DNA from 2 places in the Streptomyces sp. NPDC012508 genome. Region 2 is predicted to be linked to the other one. Evidence: riboswitches for the same ligand, from Rfam matches in the RefSeq annotation. Region 2 holds a riboswitch; the other holds the start of a gene.
The links. Region 2 has a riboswitch for glycine ahead of gcvP (aminomethyl-transferring glycine dehydrogenase). Riboswitches for the same ligand answer to the same signal wherever they lie in the genome.
Positions count from the first base shown of each region.

Region 1 (3,398 bases), on a different contig from region 2:
CAGCCAGCCACCCTCGAACGGAGCGGTGTTCACCAGCGACGGGTCGTCCACCACGTCCTGGTTGGCCGCCACGACCTCACCGGTGACCGGGGAGTACAGGTCGCTGACGGACTTGGTCGACTCCAGCTCGCCGCAGGTCTCGCCCGCGGTCACCGTGTCACCGACCTCCGGGAGCTGGGCGTAGACGACGTCACCGAGCGCGTTGGCCGCGAACTCCGTGATGCCGACCGTCGCGACGCCGTCCTCGGCGGCCGACAGCCACTCGTGCTCCTTGGTGTAGCGCAGCTGCTGGGGGTTGCTCATGACCTGATTCTCCTGGATCGAGGGAGTGCTGATGAACGTGGGTCTTGCGGGCTGAGACGCGGAGCGAGACGGATGCGTCACTTCTGGCGCTTGTAGAACGGCAGCGCCACGACCTCGTACGGCTCGTGGGTGCCGCGGATGTCCACACCTACACCCTGCGTGCCGGGCTCGGCGTGCGCCGCGTCCACGTACGCCATGGCGATCGGCTTTCCGAGGGTGGGCGACGGGGCACCGGAGGTGACCTCGCCGATGACCTCGCCGTCCGCGACGACGGAGAAGCCGGCGCGCGGGACACGGCGGCCCTCGGCGATCAGGCCGACCAGCTTGCGCGGCGGGGCGGTCTCTGCGCGCTCGGCGGCCTTCTCGAGCGCCTCGCGGCCGACGAAGCGGCCCTCGTTGGTCGTCTTCTCGAACTTCACGACCCGGCCGAGGCCCGCGTCGAAGGGGGTGAGCGAGGTCGTCAGCTCGTGCCCGTACAGCGGCATGCCCGCCTCCAGGCGGAGCGTGTCACGGCAGGACAGGCCGCAGGGGATCAGGCCGACCGGGGCTCCCGCCTCGGTCAGCGCCTTCCAGACGCCCTCGGCGTGCTCGGGCTTCAGGAAGAGCTCGAAGCCGTCCTCGCCGGTGTAGCCGGTACGGGCGATCAGCGCGGGGACCCCGGCGACCGTGCCCGGGAGGCCGGCGTAGTACTTCAGACCGTCCAGGTCGGCGTCGGTGAGCGACTTCAGGATGCCGGGGGACTCCGGGCCCTGGACGGCGAGCAGCGCGTACGCGTCACGGTCGTCGCGCACCTCGGCGTCGAAGCCCGCCGCGCGCCCGGTCAGCGCGTCGAGGACGATCTGCGCGTTGGAGGCGTTGGCGACGACCATGTACTCCTGCTCCTGGAGCCGGTACACGATCAGGTCGTCGAGGATGCCGCCGTCCTCCTGGCAGATCATCGTGTAGCGGGCGCGGCCCACACCGACCGTGGAGATGTTGCCCACCAGGGCGAAGTCGAGGAGCTCGACGGCCTGCGGGCCGGTGACGGTGATCTCGCCCATGTGGGAGAGGTCGAAGAGGCCCGCCTTGGTGCGGACGGCGTTGTGCTCGTCACGCTCGCTGGCGTAGCGCAGCGGCATGTCCCAGCCGGCGAAATCGGTCATGGTCGCGCCCAGGGAGCGATGCAGCGCATCGAGGGCGGTCAGACGGGGGGCAGACGTGCTCATGGGTGGCTCCCGGGTCCCAAGGGCGGAAAACATGACGGGCGAGGACGTCCTCCCCATCTGTCATGGAACCTGAGAGGTTCACCGAGGGCATCTCGTCTCCGAGAGGTCGGCTTGCACCTTGGGTGGGAACGCCGGGGGGCGTCCCGCTTTTCAGATCTGCCTCATCCACGCGGTACGGGGCCTGAGAGATTCAAGGGAGGGTCTTGCTCCTTCGGCGCCCGGGGCCCACCGTGGTGGTTCCGGGACTCTCCCGCGCGGATTCGAGCGGCCGGTATGAGGTTGTGTGCGCTTGGCGCGCACATCATTGCACGCGGTGTCCGATCGGCAAATCGCTTGTGACTGATTACCCCTTCTTTACACTTTGTGGGCAGGGGGTCTCCGGGACCCGACAGGGGGAGAAAAGATGACGTTCCAGCACAGCGGCGCATACGCGACGGGCACGGGCATACCGGCCCAGCGCGCCCGCGCCAGGACACGGAGGCGCCGCTCCGCCGCGCCCCTGCTGCGGGACCTGCGCGAGCGCGGCGGCCGAGGGCCGCGGACGCTCGCCTTCGCCGCCGGGGACCTCGTGGTGGTCTCCGGGCTGCCCGGAAGCGGCAAGTCGACGCTGATGCGGCGCGCGGCCCAGGGCCTGGGCATCGACTCCCAGGATGCCCGCGAGCGCTGGGAGGCCCGCCTGCCCGGCTTCCTGCCGTACACGGTCTACCGCCCGCTGGCCCGGATCGCCCACTACGCCGGGCTGTGGCGGGCGCTGCGATCCGGGCGGAGCGTCGTCGTCCACGACTGCGGCACGCAGTCCTGGGTGCGGAACTGGCTGGCCCGCGAGGCCGGCCGCCGCGGCCACGCCCTGCACCTGATCCTGCTCGACGTCACCCCCGACACGGCCCGCGCGGGACAGCGCGAGCGCGGCCGCGGAGTCTCCGGGTACGCCTTCGCCCGCCACCGCCGGGCCGTCGGCCGGATGATCGGCTCCGTCGAGTCCGGCCGGCTGCCCCGCGGCTGCGCCTCGGCGACGCTGCTCGACCGGGACGCGGCGGGAGCTCTGCGGACGATCGCGTTCCGTACCGCGCACTGAGTACTTTTGGCCACGACGGCATCAGGGCGGCGTTAGGGTTCTGCCCCGAGGGCGTCGTGACCAGGGCGCGCGAGAAGGGGAAACGGGAACCGTGGACGTTACGTGGCCGGGCAACGAGCTCGAAGAGGTCCTCGCGGCCTCGCTCGGCAACGCCTCCGCCGGGGGCCGGCTCGTGGAGGTGCTCGGCCGGAGCGCCGTCTGGGTGCCGCTGCCCAACGGCGGCAGCCCCGAGAGCCGGGACCTCGACCTGCCCACGATGGAGATCGACGGACTCCCGTACGTCCCCGTCTTCAGCTCCGAACAGCAGTTCCTGGCCTGCGTCGGCAGCCATATGTCCTTCACCGTCGCGCCCGCCCGTGACTTCGCCCGCGGTCTGCCCCCGCAGCTCGGCATCGCCGTCAACCCCGGTGGCACCGTCGGCGCGCCGCTGCCGCCGCCCGCCGTGGCCGAGCTCTGCCGCGTCGGGCGCACGCCGCTGGACGGCCCCGCGAGCGGCGGCCGGGTCCGGCTCTTCGAGCCCGACTGGCAGGACGACCCGGTCGACTTCCTCTCCGCCGCGGCCGCCGAGTTCGAGGCCACCGGCGTCGTCGTCTCCGCCCGGCGCGCCCTGGCCAGCGTCGAGGGCACCGAACCCGCCCTCTTCGTCGGCGTCGAGCTCGTCGCCTGGGAGGGTGTCGACCGGAACGCCCCGCTTGACGCCCTCGGCCGCGCGCTCGGGCGGATCGAGGTTGCCTGGCCGGTCAATCTCATCCTGCTCGACGTCGCGCAGGACCCGGTCGGCGACTGGATGCTGGAGCGGGTGCGCCCCTTCTATC
Region 1 covers NZ_JBIBEO010000007.1:255,872-259,269, forward strand. The annotation lists gene gcvH (glycine cleavage system protein GcvH) at 1-303, opposite strand, end outside; gene gcvT (glycine cleavage system aminomethyltransferase GcvT) at 381-1,508, opposite strand; glycine riboswitch at 1,669-1,771, opposite strand; gene ACFY8U_RS24745 (AAA family ATPase) at 1,912-2,583, shown strand; gene ACFY8U_RS24750 (enhanced serine sensitivity protein SseB) at 2,675-3,398, shown strand, end outside.
Region 1: it holds a riboswitch for glycine, as region 2 does, so the genes downstream of both, gcvT (glycine cleavage system aminomethyltransferase GcvT) here and gcvP (aminomethyl-transferring glycine dehydrogenase) in region 2, are expected to answer to the same signal.

Region 2 (3,398 bases):
ACGTCGCCGCCGAACTTGCCCGGCTTGGCCAGACCCACCAGCGCGTTGAGGTTGGCGCCGTCGACGTACACCTGACCGCCGGCCTCGTGCACCTCGGCGCAGATGTCGGCGACGTGCTCCTCGAACACACCGTGCGTGGACGGGTAGGTGATCATCAGCACGGACAGCTCGTCGCGGTACTGCTCGATCTTGGCGCGCAGGTCCGCGACGTCGACCTCGCCGTCGTCGGCGGTCTTGACGACCACGACCTTCATGCCGGCCATCACCGCGGAGGCGGCGTTGGTGCCGTGCGCGGAGGACGGGATGAGGCAGACGGTGCGCTGCTCGTCGCCGTTGGCGCGGTGGTAGGCGCGGACGGCCAGCAGACCGGCCAGCTCGCCCTGCGAACCGGCGTTGGGCTGGATCGACACCTTGTCGTAGCCGGTGACCTCGGCGAGGCGCTCCTCCAGCTCGGTGATGAGCGTGAGGTAGCCCTGCGCCTGCTCGACCGGGGCGAAGGGGTGGATCTGGCCGAACTCCGGCCAGGTCACCGGCTCCATCTCGGTGGTCGCGTTCAGCTTCATGGTGCAGGAGCCGAGCGGGATCATGCCGCGGTCGAGCGCGTAGTCGCGGTCGGCGAGCTTGCGCAGGTAGCGCAGCATCGACGTCTCGGAGCGGTGCGCGTGGAAGACCGGGTGGGTCAGGTACGCGTCGGAGCGCAGCACCCCGGCGGGCAGCGCGTCCTCGGTGGCGGCGTCCAGGGCCTCGATGTCGGCGGCGACACCGAAGGCGCTCCACACGGCGTCGAGCTGGGCCCGGCCGGTGGTCTCGTCGCAGGAGGCCGACACGTGGTCGGCGTCCACGAGGTACAGGTTGACGCCGGCCTCACGGGCGGCGGCGACGGCCTCGGCGGCCTTGCCCGGCACGCGCACGGTGACGGTGTCGAAGAACGCTCCGTGGACGACGTCGACGCCACCGGCCTTCAGGCCCGCGGCGAGGATCGTGGCGTACCGGTGGGTGCGCTGGGCGATGCCCTTGAGGCCGTCGGGGCCGTGGTAGACGGCGTACATGCCGGCCATGACGGCGAGCAGCACCTGCGCGGTGCAGATGTTGCTGGTGGCCTTCTCGCGGCGGATGTGCTGCTCGCGGGTCTGGAGGGCCAGCCGGTACGCCCGGTTGCCGTCGGCGTCGACGGAGACGCCGACGAGGCGGCCGGGCAGCGAGCGGGCGTGCTTGTCCTGGACGGCCATGTAGCCGGCGTGCGGACCGCCGAACCCCATGGGCACGCCGAACCTCTGCGTCGTTCCGACGGCGATGTCGGCGCCGAGCGAGCCGGGCGAGGTGAGCAGGGTCAGCGCGAGCAGGTCGGCGGCGACGGTGACGACGGCGCCGAGCTCGTGGGCCGCGTCGATGAGCGGCTTGATGTCACGGACGGCACCGGAGGCGCCGGGGTACTGGATCAGCACGCCGAAGACACCGCGCTCGGCGACCTCGGCGGGGATGCCCTCGGACAGGTCCGCGACGACGACCTCGACACCGGTCGGCTCGGCGCGGGTCTCGATGACCGCGATGGTCTGCGGCAGCGCGTCGGCGTCGATGAGGAAGACGCCGTTCTTGACCTTGCCCACACGGCGGGAGAGCGCCATGGCCTCGGCGGCCGCGGTGCCCTCGTCGAGGAGGGAGGCGCCGGAGGTGGGCAGACCGGTGAGGTCGGCGACCATCGTCTGGAAGTTGAGCAGCGCCTCGAGGCGGCCCTGCGAGATCTCCGGCTGGTAGGGCGTGTACGCCGTGTACCAGGCGGGGTTCTCCATGACGTTGCGGAGGATCACGGGAGGCGTGAACGTCCCGTAGTACCCGAGCCCGATCATCGGGGCGAGGACCTGGTTGCGGTCGGCGAGCTCACGCAGCTCCGCGAGGACCTCGGCCTCGGTGCGGGCGGCGGGCAGGCCGAGCGCCTCGGCGTTCTTGATCACGTCCGGCACGGCGGCGGCCGTGAGCTCGTCGAGGGAGCCGTAGCCGACCTGCGCGAGCATCTTGGCCCGTGCTTCGGCGTCGGGCCCGATGTGCCGCTGCTCGAACGGGATGCCCTGTTCGAGCTCGGAGAGCGGAGTGCGGTGGGCGGTCATGTACGGAGGCCTCCTGGTCGTCACGACCTGCGAGGGGCACCACGGCGCGGGTGCCCGGACGGCCTCCCCCTCTGTCATCTCAACCTGAGAGCTTCACCGGCATGCCGAAGTGGCTCGCCGGTTTTCACCGTCGGTGAGAGCGAATGCCGTCGGACTTCCGCTCTGCTTTCCAGAGTGACCTCGCCCGTGCGGTACAGGTGCCTGAGAGATTCCGGGGAGGATTTGCTCCTTCGGCGCCTCCGAAAGGTTTCTTCGGAGGACTCTCCCGCACGGTGTCGACAGCCACAGCCAGCCTACCAGCGCGGTTCCCGGACTCATCGCTCAAGTGGCCGACATCCCAGATGTGCACTTTCGTAGTCTTTGTAGAGCAGTTGCGACCAGTTGGAGGGACCGTGCAGACCGACATCGATCCGCGCAGCCTGATCGGCCGCAAGGCGTACGACCGGAACGGACACAAGATCGGCACCGTGGACGAGGTGTACCTGGACGACGCGACGGGGGTCCCCGAATGGGCGGCGGTCCGCACGGGCCTCTTCAGCCGGGACGCGTTCGTCCCTCTGGAGCCGAGCGAACTGGTCGAGGACGGCCTCCACGTCCCGTACGAACGCGCCCTGATCAAGGACGCACCGGACTTCGGCGTGGGCCGGCACCTCTCCCCCGAGCAGGAGCTCCAGCTCTACCGCCACTACAGCCTGGCGCTCCCGCCGCCGCCCTCGATGGACCACGACTTCGGCCGCCTGGCGGGCCAGGAAGACGCCTGACGCCTGGGGCCACGGCGCGGCACCACTCACGGGAGGACCCGCACGGAACGACAAGCCCGGCCGAAGGCCGGGCGCACCCCGCTAGGCGACCGCCGCCTCGCCTTCCGCACCCCTCACCAGCGGCAGCGGCTCCCCCGGCTCCAGCTCCGGATCGTCCACCAGAAACGTCCGCACCCGCCCGGGCGGTGACTGGGGCTCCTCGAAGCGCACGGTGACGCGCCCGACCCCGCTCCCCTGCACCCACCCTGCCCCGTACACGGCATGCCGTACGTCGTTCCCGGGCGCCCATCTCCGCTCGGCGGCCGGCGGTTCCTCCGGCTCGGGTACGGCCTCGGCCGCCGGCACCTCCTCCGCCGCCCCGCCCCCGCCACTGCCACCCGGGCTCCCCGCGTCCTCAGCCGCCTCCGCCGCCTGGGCGAACAGATCCTCCTGCGTGTAGTCCGCGAGCCCGCTCACCCCCACACCGAGCAGCCGCACCCCTCCCGTGGTGTCCACGCCCTCGAGGAGCCGTCCGGCCGCCTCCCGCACCACC
Region 2 covers NZ_JBIBEO010000010.1:418,858-422,255, forward strand. The annotation lists gene gcvP (aminomethyl-transferring glycine dehydrogenase) at 1-2,105, opposite strand, end outside; glycine riboswitch at 2,285-2,383, opposite strand; gene ACFY8U_RS32030 (PRC-barrel domain-containing protein) at 2,498-2,866, shown strand; gene ACFY8U_RS32035 (DNA polymerase IV) at 2,948-3,398, opposite strand, start outside.